2 regions of the Agrobacterium larrymoorei genome follow, and region 1 is predicted to be linked to the other one. Evidence: riboswitches for the same ligand, from Rfam matches in the RefSeq annotation. Region 1 holds a riboswitch; the other holds the start of a gene.
The links. A riboswitch is a leader RNA that binds a small molecule or an ion and turns the genes downstream of it on or off. The one in region 1 is predicted to bind thiamine pyrophosphate.
Positions count from the first base shown of each region.

Region 2: it holds a riboswitch for thiamine pyrophosphate, as region 1 does, so the genes downstream of both, thiB (thiamine ABC transporter substrate binding subunit) here and CFBP5473_RS19920 (hydroxyethylthiazole kinase) in region 1, are expected to answer to the same signal.

Region 1 is NZ_CP039692.1:1,218,725-1,226,177, forward strand. Features, by position in the region: gene alr (alanine racemase) at 1-988, opposite strand, end outside; gene CFBP5473_RS19905 (Lrp/AsnC family transcriptional regulator) at 1,116-1,592, shown strand; gene thiD (bifunctional hydroxymethylpyrimidine kinase/phosphomethylpyrimidine kinase) at 1,597-2,397, opposite strand; gene thiE (thiamine phosphate synthase) at 2,394-3,053, opposite strand; gene CFBP5473_RS19920 (hydroxyethylthiazole kinase) at 3,040-3,777, opposite strand; TPP riboswitch at 3,844-3,946, opposite strand; gene CFBP5473_RS19925 (LysR family transcriptional regulator) at 4,004-4,942, opposite strand; gene CFBP5473_RS19930 (FadR/GntR family transcriptional regulator) at 5,169-5,906, opposite strand; gene CFBP5473_RS19935 (four-carbon acid sugar kinase family protein) at 5,894-6,952, opposite strand; gene CFBP5473_RS19940 (iron-containing alcohol dehydrogenase) at 7,147-7,453, opposite strand, start outside.
Region 2 is NZ_CP039691.1:396,973-404,425, reverse strand. Features, by position in the region: gene CFBP5473_RS01865 (ABC-F family ATP-binding cassette domain-containing protein) at 1-1,211, shown strand, start outside; gene CFBP5473_RS01860 (VOC family protein) at 1,307-1,699, shown strand; TPP riboswitch at 1,745-1,853, shown strand; gene thiB (thiamine ABC transporter substrate binding subunit) at 1,893-2,906, shown strand; gene thiP (thiamine/thiamine pyrophosphate ABC transporter permease ThiP) at 2,926-4,551, shown strand; gene CFBP5473_RS01845 (thiamine ABC transporter ATP-binding protein) at 4,548-5,264, shown strand; gene CFBP5473_RS01840 (M48 family metalloprotease) at 5,519-7,042, shown strand; gene CFBP5473_RS01835 (MBL fold metallo-hydrolase) at 7,049-7,453, opposite strand, start outside.

The DNA.
Region 1 (7,453 bases):
GCGTACCTTCCGGCAGCGCGGAAATATCAAGCGTCATGCTGTCCATCGAGACACGCCCGGCTATTGGAAGCCTGATGCCATTGTAATAGGCAGCCCCCCGGTTGCTGAGCGAACGCGGAATTCCGTCCGCGTAACCCGCAGCGATGGTCGCAAGCCGTGTTTCCCCGCTTGTCCGCAGGGAAGCGCCGTAGCCGACAAAGCTACCCGCTGGCACCGTCCGCGTCTGCACCACGGCAACGTTCAGCGCCACCACGGGCTTCATCGGATTGGGACGGGCGCTGGAGGGTGCGCCGCCATAAAGCGCAACGCCGGGGCGCATCAGGCTGTTGTGGTAATCCGCACCCAGAAAAACGCCGCCGGAATTGGCAAAGCTGACGGGCACATTGGGAAACATCTCAGCCGATTTGCGCATCACGCCAAGCTGCGATCCATTGGCCTCATGGTCCGGCTCATCGGCGCAGGCCAGATGGCTCATAATGTAGGCCAGCTCTATGCCGTTCAGCAGCGCGGGGCAGGCGTAAAGCTCTTCCAGCTCGTAAGGCGCAAGGCCAAGCCGCGACATGCCAGTATCGATCTGAAGCGCGGCAGGCAGGGTTCTTCCAAGCGTTGTCGCCTGCGCAGACCATTGCGCCACCTGCTCCAGCGAATTGAGGACAGGAACGATGTTCAGCCCAGCACAGGAGGTTTCATTGCCGGGCTGCAGTCCGTTCAGCACGAAAATCTTTGCATCCGCGCCAATGTGAAGGCGAAGCGAAATCGCTTCATCGATATGCGCCACGAAGAAATGGCGGCAGCCCGCGTCATAAAGAACAGGCGCCACGATATCTGCGCCCAGCCCATAGGCACCGGCCTTGACCACCGCGCTCGTCACGGCTGCGGGAGCCTGTGCTGCCAGCGCCAGATAATTGTCGCGCAAGGCGCTCAAATCGATTGTCAGATAGCCGCTTGCGCCGCCTTTGGCCTTCTGATGGCTGATTGTCATGTCCATCGTCGTTCCCTTTATTCTTATCCGAATAAGCTATTGCAACGATGATCGAATTTTTGCAGATTGAATGGAATTTCATGCGACTAATCGCAGGAATGCGCAATTTTATGCAACGAAACGGAATGAAATTATGTCGTCTCTGGACGCTACGGATCGCCACATCATCCGCCTGCTGCGGCTCAATGCGCGCATGAGCAATGCCAAGCTTGCCGCAGAGGTTGGTCTTTCGCCATCCGCCTGCCTGCGGCGCGTGGATATTCTGGAGCGGGAAGGCGTCATTCGCGGCTATACCGCCATCACCGGAAGTGCCGCGGGCGACGAGATGATCTCCGTCATCGTGCAGATCACACTGGACCGGCAGACGGAAGATTTTCTCAACCGCTTCGAAAACGCCGTGCGGCGTTATCCCGAGGTGCGGGAATGCTATCTGATGACCGGCGGTTCCGATTATCACCTGCGCGTCGAGGTGGAGACGGCGGGAGATTTCGAGCGGGTGCACAAGGACATATTGTCCAAGCTACCGGGCGTCTCGCGCATTCACTCCAGCTTCGCCATCAGAAACGCGCTCGCTGGCGGCAAGCTGAAGGTGGCGGAGCGAAAGCCCTGAAACTCTAAGCATTCCACCAGCGATAAAAATGGTGCACGGGGCCGCGCCCTTTGCCGATCTGGATATTGCGCCCGGCGGCCAGTGCGCCCTGGAGATATTCCTTGGCAAGGCCAATCGCATCCGGCAGAGCCAGCCCAAGTGCCAGGTGGGCGGTAATCGCTGCGGCAAGCGTGCAGCCTGTTCCGTGGTCGTTCGTGGTTTCGATGCGCGGCATGGAAAACTCCTGCACGCTCGTCCCGTCGAGAAGAAGATCGGTGCTTTCCGGCCCGCTTCCATGCCCGCCCTTGATCAGCACGGCGCGGGCTCCAAGCGCAAGAATTTGCTCGGCCTGCTTTATCGTCGCCTTGCGGTCACCAGCGATTTGGCTGCCGGTCAGTAGCGCGGCTTCGGGAAGGTTAGGCGTTGCAAGCAGCGCCTGTGGCAGCAGTTCTGCGCGCAGCGTTTCCACCGCTTCCTCTCGCAACAGCCGGTCGCCGGATGTCGCCACCATGACGGGATCGAGAACCACCGGCTGCGATTGTCCGCTAAGCCGCTCTGCAATGATGCGGATCGTATCGATGCGCGATACCATGCCGATCTTCACGGCCCTGATATCGAGATCGGAAAAGACCGCGTCCATCTGCGCTGCGATCACTTCGGCAGATACATCTTCGACTGCGGTCACGCCCTTCGTGTTCTGCGCGGTAATGGCCGTAATCACGCTCGATGCATAAACGCCGAGTGCCGAAAAGGTCTTGATATCCGCCTGTACTCCGGCGCCGCCGCCGCTGTCGGAACCGGCAATGGTCAATGCAATGGCCGTCATGCGCGCGCTCCAAGACCCTTATCTACCGCCCGGCGAAATTCCTCGGTCGCGGCAGCAATATTTTCCGCGCGGAACAGTGCGGAAATCAGCGCCACACCATCGGCTCCGGCGGCGATGATGGAAGGAACACGTTCCAGCGTGATCCCGGCAATGGCCCCAACCGGCGTGTCGGGCCGCTTGTGACTTAGAAAATCTCGCAGTTCCTTCAGCCCCTCCAGCCCGACCGGGCGGTCGGGATTGACCTTGGATGTGGTCTCGAACACGCCACCAATGCAGGCGTAATCCGCAGAGGTTTCAGCCACGCGCTCAGCATCCGCCATCGATTTCACCGTCAGGCCTATGATGGCTTCGGCACCCAAAAGCCGTCTTGCCATCTCAGTCTCTATGTCATCTGCCCCCAGATGCACGCCATCTGCGCCCGCAGCCAAAGCCACATCCACGCGGTCATTGATCACCAGTGGTACGCCGGTCCCTTTTAGAGCCTGCGCAATCAGCCTCGCCTGCTCGATCATGCGCCGGGTGGAAGCGTGCTTGTCACGGTACTGGATAATCGTCGCGCCATGGCGCGCGGCAATGGCTGCAAGCTCCGGCAGAGGCGCAATATCTGCAAGCGACGCATCAACGAGCGCGTTCAGCCGATAATCAATCTTCGTCATGTTCAATCCTTGCATGGGAGAGAATGTCGTTGCCGTTAAGGTTGAAGAGCGCATCCAGAAACGCTGCTTCGAAACTGCCCGGCCCGCGCGCATGCCGGGCTGCAATCTCAGCCGAAACGCCGGTCACGGTCAGTGCTGCGGCAGCCGCCAGCATCACGTCGTTTTCCACCGCCATGAAGGCGGCAATCACGCCACCGGAAAGGCACCCGGTTCCCGTTACTTTCGCCATAAGGGAGTGGCCGTTGACGATGCGGATTTTGCGGGTTGTATCGCTTAAACGATCCACAGCCCCTGTCTGGATACGAAGCGCCGTGCCTACATCGCCGATCACGGCCATTTCGGCAGCATTTCCACGCATGATGGATGGGTTGAGTTGCGCCAGCTCATGGGTGAAATCCAGCCGAGAAGGCGAATAATCGCAATGAACGGGGTCCACGATCCACGGCTTGCCTTCCCCATTGGCAATCGAGACCGCCATGCGGATAACCTTGCGCCGTTCAGCATCCAGCGTGCCAAGATTGATCGTCAGCGCGTCTGTCTTGCGAACAAAACTTTCGATCTCTTCTTCCGAAGAGGTCATGGAAGGAATGCCGCCCACGGCGGTAATACCGTCTGCAGTAAACTTCTGCACCACCGTATTCATCAGGCAATGAACGCGCGGACGTCGCTCCCGCACACGCGCCAGAAGATCTGCCGCCGTTTGAGCGGTGGGAAAACTCGACATGTCTCAATCGCCTCCAGACGCTGAGATCAGGGCACATTCGAGCGGAGAAAAGAAAAGCTTTGCCAGCAGCGGCGACCGTTCCGTTCCTACGCCGGCATAACCCGGATCAGGTTCAAGAGTTCGGCTCACCGCCATCTCAGCATCGTTCGATGCTCCCCTCGGAATGAGCGGAAACTGTCGCTTTTTTGCAGATGTGTCAATGCTTCACATGAAGCGTCGATTGCCTTCAGGCAGTGACGGCCTGTCCCGCCTGCTTGCGGAAGCCCGGCAGCGACCGGGCGCTTTCTTCCAGTGCATCGATCAGGTGATCGATCGTCGTGCGCGCCGGTCTGCCGAGTGCGGTGATCACGCCCCATTGGAAGGGCACGTGGAAGGAAAGCGGCAGCACGGCAAGGTCTTTTACCGGCAGCCCGCTGACGGTGATCGATTCGACCACGGCGACCCCAAGCCCGGCGCGGGCAAGCGACATGGACACATAGGTCGCGTTGCTATCGACAATGCCGTACAACTCTATGCCCTGCTCGCTGAAAGCCTGCTCGATCTGCATGCGCAACCGGTAGGGATTGGCAGGCGCGATGATGCGGCGGCGGGCAAGGTCGAGCGGGGTTATGACGTCATTCTGCGCCAGCGGATCATCCTGCCTAACGATGGCAACGCAGGGCACTTCGCCGATCCAGTGCACGTCTATACCGGGATTATCCAGCGGAAGGCTTGCAAGGCCCACATCCGCCGTGCGCGCCACCACGGCCTGAACGACATTTTCGGACGCGATGCTGCGCACATGCACCTGGTTTGGAAACAGAGGCTCTGGCAGCTTTGCGAGTGCCGTGGGCACGAGGCTTGCGGCCAGGGCTGGCACCGCCATGATTTCGATGGGCCGCGTATCGGCATCATCGATCCGCCTTGCGCTTTCGCTGATCGTGCGCAACCCGCCAAGAAAAAGCTCGGCCTGCGAGAAGAAAGCAATGCCCTGCTCGGTCGGCGCAATGCGCGGTCCGTTGCGGTGCAGAAGGGTGAAACCGATATCCTGCTCGAGGTCTTGGATGAGGCGGCTGACGACCGGCTGGGATTTGCCCAAAGCCTTTGCCGCGCCCGTCATGCTTCCGATGGATACCACCGCAACGAATGCTTCAAGCTGCCGGGTATCCAGATATTTCTCAATCATTTTCAGGCCTTGGGTGGCACGGTCTCAGTCGACCATATGTTTCGGCGGCTTCAACAAAACCTTGGAGCCTTTCCATTCGACAAGGAAACGCTCTTATCACCTGAAATGGACGTTTCAGGGGTTTTGCCCGTATGGAAGTGAAATAATTTGCCCACCCGTAGACCCAAACCGCGAGGGCCTTTCAATGTGGTAGGTGATGGCGCTTCCAGTGGCAAGCGCTATATTTTCACAACTGCGCGTTTTCCTGATCGGCCAGTTCCGGCTTCTTGCCTTCGAATAGGCGCGCGCGCGAACCGTTGAGATGCTGGCGCATCAACCGGCGGGAAAGCTCGCAATCGCGGTTCTTGATCGCCTCGTAAATGGCGGCGTGTTCGTCATAGACATGGCGAAGACCAAGCATCGAATTCTTCAGCGAAAGCCCGTGAAACTGCATGCCGACGGCAATATGATCCTTCAGCGCTTCCATGGCGGTGGAGAAATAGGTATTGCCGGAAGCCTTGGCGATTGCCAGATGAAACTGGAAATCGGCATCTTCCCGGTGCCGCTGACGGTTGGTCGCTTCTTTCAGCGAAGCCAGCGCGCGGCTGATCAGGGCAAGTTCCGCCTCGCCATAACGCTCCGCCGCGCAGGCTGCTGCTTCCGGCTCCACCGTCATGCGAAATTCGTAACAGTTCTGCAGATCGGCAATATTTTCCAGCGGGCTGAAGCCTAGCGCCTGCTTGACGCCGATGCTGCGCACGAAGCTGCCCGCACCCTGCCGCGAATAGACAAGGCCCTTGTCGCGCAGCTTTTTCAGCGCATCGCGCACAATGGGGCGGGAAACTTCGAATTCGGCGGCAAGATCGTGCTCCGTCGGCAGGCGCTCGTCATTCTTGTACGCGCCGGACTTGATGGCATGCTGAAGCCGTTCGTAAACGACGTCGCTCAAACTCTTGCGATGAGAAACCTGTTCTATCGCCCCCATGTTTTCTCAGCCTCTCCACCTGTTACAGCCTCGGCCAGCCGGACGAGTGTGTCCTCCGCTCCGAAGCCGCCTGATTTGGTAATGTAGAAGGTGCCATTCATTTCAGCAACGGGTAGGCCGGGCATTGCTTCGCCAACGAAACGCAGCAGATGAATGCCCTGCGCGTCGAAATAGGCCTCCGCCGTCGCCCCGCCGGAGAGCAGAACGGTGTCACCCTGCCGCACCATGGTTGCCAGGGAAGCGGAAAGTGCCGCCGCAGCTTGAGTTGCCGCGACTTCCGTTTCTGCGGGCACCGCCTGCAACAGCGTGATTGCCGCATTTTCCTGCCGGGTTTGACTGGAAGAAATCACCCCATTGGGTGCGGCATGATAGGCAAGGTCGGGATATCTGGCGCGAAGCTTCGACACCTGCTCCAGCGTGATCGGGTCGCGCGAACCCACCGCCATGACGACGCGGTGTGTGGGATAGGAAATTGGCTGGGCCTCCGTAGAGGCACCCCCCGCAATGGCTTTTGCCAGCGACAGCGCGCCGACCAACAGCTCATCCGGCTGAATGCCGTCAGCCACTGCCCGCATTTCCTCTGGCGTTGTCGTGTCCGGAAAACGGCATCGCGCCGCCAGCCGTCCAAGCTTCTCCGCAATCGAAATCGGGGCCGCCACCCCGAATCCTTCGATCATGCCGTTGCGCACAATGCGCCCGAATTCCGGAATGCCGGGCAGCACCACCGCGCGCTCGAATCCCAGCGCCTCGAGCTCCTCCTCAAGATTGCCTTTCAGCCGGGAATCGACCTTCTTGAACAGCCGGATGCCGGGTTTGAGTGCGGCTTTAACGGCTGCGACCCGTTGCGCTGCCTCACCCGCCGGAATTTCACGGCTTCGCGTGGTGACGGTTATGACGGCGGCATCGCTTTCGATGGCTTCCGCAATGAAGCGTTGATCGGCAACGACGGTGACTTTCTTTCCTGCAGCGGCAAAAGGCGCTGCCGTATCCAGCGCGCCCGTCAGATCATCCGCCACGATCAAAAGCCTGTCGAAATGCCTGCTCATTCCTGTTTCATTCCTTGTATCGATGTCGCGATAGGGAGGTCCCGGCTCTCGCATTGACCTCCCCTCTTGCGTCATCCTCGGGCTTGACCCGAGGATCCATCCACGTTGCGGGTGGCGAGACGTCGGTGGATGCTCGGGTCAAGCCCGAGCATGACGGCGGTGGGCGGGAGCGCCACCCGCCAAACCGCGTCCTCTCAATAAGCCGCCCGATAAACCCCCAGCACGTCCTCCACCGACATATCCCGCGGGTTATTGTTCATCAGCCGCCGGATGGCGTGGGCCTCCGTTGCCCAGTCTGAAAGGTCCGCTTCCTGCGCCTTATGCGCCGAAAGCCGCATCTCCACGCCGAGTGCCTTGCAGAAGCCATAGGCAGCATCGAGCACACCTTCCGGGTCTTTCGCGACCGCAAGACCGAGCGCTTCGAGCACTTCTGCGGTCTTCTCTGCGCGGGCAGGCACGTTGAAGGCCAGCACGTGCGGGAAGATGATGGCGTTTGCCAGG
Region 2 (7,453 bases), on a different replicon from region 1:
AATGGCGCGACAAGGTTCTGGAAGAGGAAGAGCTGGAACAGCACAAACTCGGCAAGGCTATCGAGCGTGAAGAACACTGGATGCGCTATGGCGTCACGGCGCGGCGCAAGCGCAACATGCGCCGTGTGGGCGAACTGCGGGACATGCGCGCGGCCTATCGCGGGCACACCGGCCCACAGGGTACCGTGCAGGCAACGGTTACGGAGGGTCGCGAATCCGGCAAGCTGGTGATCGAAGCGGATACCATCACCAAGTCCTATGGGGATCGCACCATCGTTGCGCCCTTCTCCCTGCGCGTCAATCGCGGCGATTGCATCGGCTTCGTCGGCCCCAATGGTGCTGGCAAGACGACGCTTCTGAAGATGCTGACGGGCCAGCTGGAACCGGATAGCGGCACGGTGAAGCTCGGCACCAAGCTCGAAATCGCCACTCTCGACCAGAAGCGTGAGGACCTGAACCTCGAGGATACGCTTGCTCATTACCTGACGGACGGGCGCGGCGACAACCTGCTGGTCAATGGCGAGGTCAAGCATGTGACCGGCTATATGAAGGACTTCCTGTTCCAGCCGGAACAGGCGCGCACGCCGATCCGCAAGCTTTCCGGCGGTGAGCGTGCACGCCTCATTCTGGCGCGCATTCTAGCCAAGCCGACCAATCTTCTGATCCTCGATGAGCCGACGAACGATCTCGATATCGAGACGCTCGATCTGTTGCAGGAAATCGTCGCGAATTTTTCCGGCACCGTCATTCTCGTCAGCCACGACCGCGATTTCCTCGACCGCACGGTGACCTCAACCATCGCACCCGCCAACCCGGATGCGCCGGATGGACGCTGGATCGAATATGCTGGCGGCTATTCCGATATGATGGCGCAGCGCAAAGGCGCTGCCGATGACAAGCGCCGGGCGGAAAAGCAGGATAAGGCGAAATCCACCGCAAGCACTGCTGCGGCTTCGGAACCGTCCAAGGCCAAGGGCAAGCTGTCCTTCAAGCAGAAATTCGCGCTCGAAAATCTGCCCAAGGAGATGGAGCAGACGCAGGGCGAAATTGCCAAGCGTGAGGAACGCATGGCCGATCCGCAGCTCTTCGCCAAAGACCCCGGCGCATTCAACAAGCTGGCCGACGAGATGGCAAAGCTAAGGCACAAGCTGGAGGCCATGGAAGAAGAGTGGCTGGAACTGGAGATGCTGCGGGAAGAGCTGGAAGGATAAAAATTCCTGCTCTTGTTGGGATCGTCTCTCCTTAACCGTCTTTGACAGGTAAGCGAATTTACGTTTTCCTATTCAAAACGGGAGGAACCCAGACCATGCGCATGATTTTCGTCAATTTACCGGTCAAGAATATCGAGGCGTCGAAAGCGTTCTTCACCGCGCTCGGCTTCAGTTTCAATCCGGAATATTCGGATGAGCGCACGCTCTGCATGATCGTGGAGAAGAACATCTTCGTCATGCTTCTTCAGGAAGAGCGGTTCCGGGACTTCATCAACGGCGATATTGCGGATGCCAATAGCAGCACCGAAGTCTTGACCTGCCTTTCAGCCTCCAGCCGCGACGAGATAGACAGCATGCTGGCGACGGCGCTCTCTTCGGGCGGGCGCGAATGGAAGCCGGTGCAGGATCATGGCTTCATGTATGCAGGCAGCTTTCAGGATCCTGACGGGCATGTCTGGGAACTGGTGCATATGACCGAGCAGGCGTAACGGCTTGCGCCTTGCCAACGGCCTCATGTGCGATTACATCTTCGCGAAGATCTAACGGGGTGCTTTGTCTTGAGAGACAGGGCTGAGAGGCATCTGCCAACCCGAAGAACCTGATCCGGTTAACACCGGCGGAGGGATTAGACGGCTTCCATCCAGACGCCTATTCCCGTTTGCCCATTCGAGGAGGTGTCTGATGCTGCGTCGTTTGTTCCTGTCTGGCCTTGTTGCCTCGTCGTTTCTTCTGCCCGGCCTCGCCGCAGCGCAGGATAAGAAGGTACTGACGGTCTATACTTACGAAAGCTTCGTTTCCGAATGGGGTCCCGGCCCCAAGGTCAAGGAGGCTTTCGAAAAAACCTGCAATTGCACCGTCAATTTCGTCGGTGTGGCCGATGGTGTTGCGCTGCTCAACCGGCTGAAGCTGGAAGGTACGGGCTCCAAGGCGGATGTCGTCGTGGGTCTCGATACGAACCTCATTGCCGAGGCAAAGCAAACCGGACTTTTCGAAGCTTCGGGGATCGATAGTTCTTCCGCAAAGGTGCCGGGCGGCTTCAAGGATGATGTGTTCGTTCCCTATGATTACGGCCACTTCGCCGTCGTCTACGATACGCAGGTGACGAAGAACCCGCCGAAAAGCATGAAGGAACTGGTCGAGGGCGACCCGTCCCAGAAGATTGCCATTCAGGACCCGCGCACATCGACGCCGGGCCTCGGGCTTCTGCTCTGGGTGAAATCGATCTACGGAGATAAGGCGCCGGAAGCCTGGGCGAAGCTCAAGAACCGCGTTTTGACGGTGACGCCGGGATGGTCGGAATCCTACGGCCTGTTCACCAAGGGCGAGGTGCCGATGGTGCTTTCCTACACCACCTCTCCTGCCTATCACATGGTTGCCGAGCATAGCGAGCGGTATCAGGCAGCGAGCTTCGAGGAAGGCCATTACATCCAGATCGAAGTGGCCGGTATTCTGAAGAATGCGCCGGACAAGGAGCTTGCCAAGCAGTTCCTCGCTTTCATTCTGACGCCGGGCTTTCAGGATGCGATTCCGGAAAACAACTGGATGATGCCGGTGACGGCAACGTCCCAACCGTTGCCGGATGCATTCAGCAAGCTCGTCCAGCCGACGAAGACGTTCCTGATGTCGCCTGAAGAGGTGGCAAAGAACCGCAAGGCGTGGATCGACGAATGGCTGACGGCCATGAGCGTGAAGTAAGCGCGAAAGGTCGCGTTACATGATCGCGCGCAGCGACAGACGCAGGTTCTTGATCGGCGGCACGGCGGCATTCATCACCGTGCTTCTGTTCATTGGGCTCGCCGTCGCTGCGCTGCTGGCTTTCGATACGGGTGCTGCTTCGGAGGCTCTTTTCGATACCTATACGTTGCGCATCCTACGCTTCACGCTCTGGCAGGCGACGCTTTCGACTGTGCTTTCAGTCGTTCTTGGATTGCCCGTGGCGCTGGCGCTGGCGCGTCAGGCCGATTTTCCCGGTCGCATCTGGATCATACGGTTGATGGCGGTTCCCATGGGGTTGCCAGTCATTGTAGGCGCTCTCGGGTTGATTTCCATCTGGGGCAGGCAGGGTTTGCTGAACACGGCGCTGCTGGCCGCGGGTGCGGAGCAGCCCTTCAGTATTTATGGCTTGTCTGGCATTCTCATCGCCCATGTCTTCTTCAATCTGCCGCTTGCCGTGCGCTTCTTTCTGGCAGGGCTTGAGAGAATACCGGGCGAGTACTGGCGGATGAGCGCCAGCCTTGGCATGGGCTCATGGTCCGTTTTTCGCTTTATCGAATGGCCGGTCGTTCAGCGGCTGGTGCCGGGTGTTGCGGGTCTCATCTTCATGCTCTGCGCCACCAGCTTTACCCTCGTCCTGCTGCTTGGCGGAGGGCCAGCAGCGACGACTATCGAGGTTGCGATCTATCAGGCGCTTCGGTTCGATTTCGATCCGCCGCGCGCCATCGCCCTGTCATTGATGCAAATCGTCATGACGGGCCTTCTGCTCGTGCTTCTCTCGCTTTTGCCTGTAGCGGATGCCGAAGGGCAAACGTATGGGCGTAACGCAAGACGGTTCGATGGTGGCCGCATTCTAACGCGCCTGTGGGATGCAACGGCAATTCTGCTCTTGATCCTTTGGGTTGGCTTGCCTTTGGTCGCGGTAGCGGCCTCAGGCGTAACAGCAGATTTAACGCGGCTTCTCGGCACGCAGATTTTTCTTCGTGCGGCTTTGACCAGCCTGTCGATTGCGGTCGTCTCGGCGTTGCTGGCAACGTTGATTTCGGTCGCTCTCAGCCGGGCGCGTCAGGTAATCACCGAAAACAGGAAAGCGGGTGTATCCGCCAGATTCCTGTCCGCCTCTTTCGGCGCAGGCGCATCACTCGTTCTCCTCCTGCCGCCCGTCGTTCTTGGCAGCGGCTGGTTTCTGCTCCTGCGTCCGCTTGGCGATGTCGCGGTTTATGCTCCGGCGCTGGTGGCACTCATCAATATGCTGATGGCCTTGCCCTTTGTCATGCGGGTGCTAGAGCCAGCCTTCATCACGCATCAGGCTCGAACGGGGAAGCTATCGGCAAGTCTCGGCATGAGTGGTCTGTCGCGTTTCCGCCTTATCGACTGGCCAGTGCTCTGGCGTCCGTTCGCCATGGCCTTTTCCTTCGCGATGGCGCTTTCACTGGGTGATCTCGGTGCCGTTGCACTTTTCGGCTCTGAGAGTTTCGTGACGTTGCCTTGGCTGGTCTACAGCAATATGGGCAGTTACAGAACCAATGATGCGGCGGGCTATGCCTTCATTCTGGGTGTCATCTGCCTGTGTCTGGCGGCGGGCGGTGTCTCGCGACAATCCAATCCAGCAAAGGCGGCGGCATGAGTGAGCAGGCATCGGGCGTCCGTCTGGACAAGGTAGCGCTGACGCTGGGCGAACAGGATTTTTCCTTCGATTGCCTGTTCGAAAGCGGCAAGGTAACGGCGGTCGTTGGGCCATCCGGTTCAGGCAAGTCGACACTGCTCAATCTCGTTGCCGGTTTCGAAAAGCCGGATTCCGGGCGCGTTCTGATCGGGCAAGAGGATGTGAGCAATCACGATCCTGCCGAGCGTCCGGTTTCGCTGATCTTTCAGGACAATAATCTCTTCGCGCATCTGGATGTCTTCACCAATGTCGGGCTTGGCATCGATCCATCGCTTCGGCTTTCGCAGGCGCAACGTGAATCCATCAGGACCGCTTTGGAACGGGTGGGGCTTGCCGGTTTCGAGAAAAGGCTGCCTTCCAGCATGTCGGGCGGTGAGCGTCAGCGCGCCGCGCTTGCCCGCGCGCTCGTGCGCAAGCGATCCATCATGCTGCTGGACGAGCCTTTCGCAGCGCTCGATCCGGGTCTGCGGGCGGGCATGGCGGCGCTTTTGAAAGAGTTGCATCTGGAAAGTAACAATACGGTTCTACTCGTCACTCATCACCCGGATGACATACGTCGTCTTGCCGATGAGGTGGTTTTTCTTGGCTCCGGCAGAATCGTTTTTCAGGGAGACACGCAGTCTTTCTTCGCTGCGACGGATATTCACGAAATCGGTACTTTTCTTGATCTTTAGCCTGCCGCAGTGCCACAATTTGGACGCGGCGCGGTGTCAACCCTGCAAATACACACTGATGGTCCGCATATTTTGCACTTGCGAATCTGAACCAACTATTTGAGAAATATGCCGACACCATCTTTCGTCAGAATATTTCCACGCTATGGATCGTTTTCGCAGTTCGAGCATTTGTGTGCCCATCGGGGTAAATCTGGTATTCTGGTCTGCTTATAACGGATGATCAGGAACGTTAGGAGCAGACTGGCAGAATGATGACGCGTGTGAAGGCCTTAGAGGGCCGCACCTCCGGTCAGACAATTGTAAACAGGGTCAGGTCGGGCCGGGGCATTATCGCCCTGACCGCAGCATCGCTTATGCTTACGTCCTGCCAGTCGCTGTTCAGCCCCGCCTACCAGTCTTCGCTGAAACCGTCCGACAATCCGCAAACCGTGGAAGAGGTGCAGAAGAACGATCCGCGCGCGCAGATGGGCGCGCGTGAGCATCCGCGCATCGTGGCGAGCTATGGCGGCGAATATCATGACGACAAGACCGAACGTCTCGTTGCCAGAATTGCAGGTGCGCTGACGGCGGTTTCTGAAAACCCGCAGCAGTCCTATCGCATCACCATCTTGAATTCTCCGGCGATCAACGCCTTCGCCCTTCCGGGCGGCTACCTCTATGTGACGCGCGGTCTTCTGGCGCTTGCCAATGATGCGTCGGAAGTCGCAGCCGTTCTTTCGCATGAAATGGGTCACGTAACGGCCAACCACGGCATCGAGCGTCAGCGCCGCGAAGAGGCCGAAGTCATCGCGAGCCGTGTGGTGGCGGAAGTTCTGTCCAGTGATCTTGCTGGCAAGCAGGCGCTTGCGCGCGGCAAGCTGCGTCTTGCCGCCTTCTCGCGCCAGCAGGAATTGCAGGCGGATGTCATCGGCGTTCGGATGCTGGGCGAGGCGGGCTATGACCCCTACGCCTCTCCCCGCTTCCTCGATTCCATGGCGGCCTATGCGCGCTTCACCTCCGCCGATCCGGATAGCGACCAGAGCCTCGACTTTCTTTCGAGCCACCCGAACACGCCGCAGCGTATTGAGCTTGCCAAGCGCCATGCCCGCGCCTTCGGGCAGGAAGGCGAGGTGGGTGACAAGGGTCGCGACTGGTTCCTGAATGGTATCGATGGTTTGCTTTATGGCGATAGCCCGCAGGAAGGTTATGTCCGCGGCAACACGTTCCTGCACGGCAATCTCGGCATTCGCTTCGATGTACCGGACGGTTTCCAGATCGACAATAAGGTCGAAGCCGTTCTGGCGACGGGGCCGGGCGATATGGCCATTCGATTCGACGGTGTGGCCGACCCCAAGCAGACGAGCCTGCCGAATTACTTGACCAGCGGCTGGGTTGCCGGTTTGCTGCCGGAAACGGTTCGCGAAATTCAGGTGAATGGACTGCCCGCCGCCACGGCCCGCGCCAGCGCGGACAAATGGGATTTCGATGTCACCGTCATTCGCGTCGGTGACCAGATTTTCCGCTTCCTGACGGCGGTGCCAAAGGGTAGCCCACAGCTGGATACGGTGGCGAACGTTCTGCGTTCCAGCTTCCGCAAGATGACGCCATCGGAAATAGCCGCGCTGAAGCCGCTTCGCGTGCGGGTAATAACCGTAAAGCCCGGCGAAACTGTTGCGTCTCTCGCCGCGCGCATGATGGGTACGGACCGGAAACTTGAACTGTTTCGCGTTCTCAACGCGCTCAGCACCACGGCTGCGGTTCAGCCGGGGCAACGAGTGAAGATCATTGCGGAATAAAGCACCCTAAATCGCCTGAACCGAGGGCACGTCGAAGACTTCGCCCGGTCGCATTGCGCGGAAGCGCTCGGACGAGACGCCCTGATCGCCAAGTGCCGCCTTGAGCGCGATGATGGGTGCGTCGATAGACTCATCCGTCAGCTGCACCGTGCCCCAGTGATGACCGCACGCATATTGGGCGCCGCAAATGTTCATGCCTTCTACCGCTTCCGCCGGGTTCTGGTGCTGCCCTTTCATGAACCAGCGTGGCTCGTAAGCGCCGAAGGGCAGGTTGGCGAGGCGGAAGCCGCCATGCTTCTTTGCCGCGGCGTGGTAATTCATGCCGCTGTGAAAGCCCGTATCGCCGATGTGGTAAATCTTGCCGCCCGGCGTTTCGATGACGAAGGCAGCCCATAGCGCCATCCGCCGGTC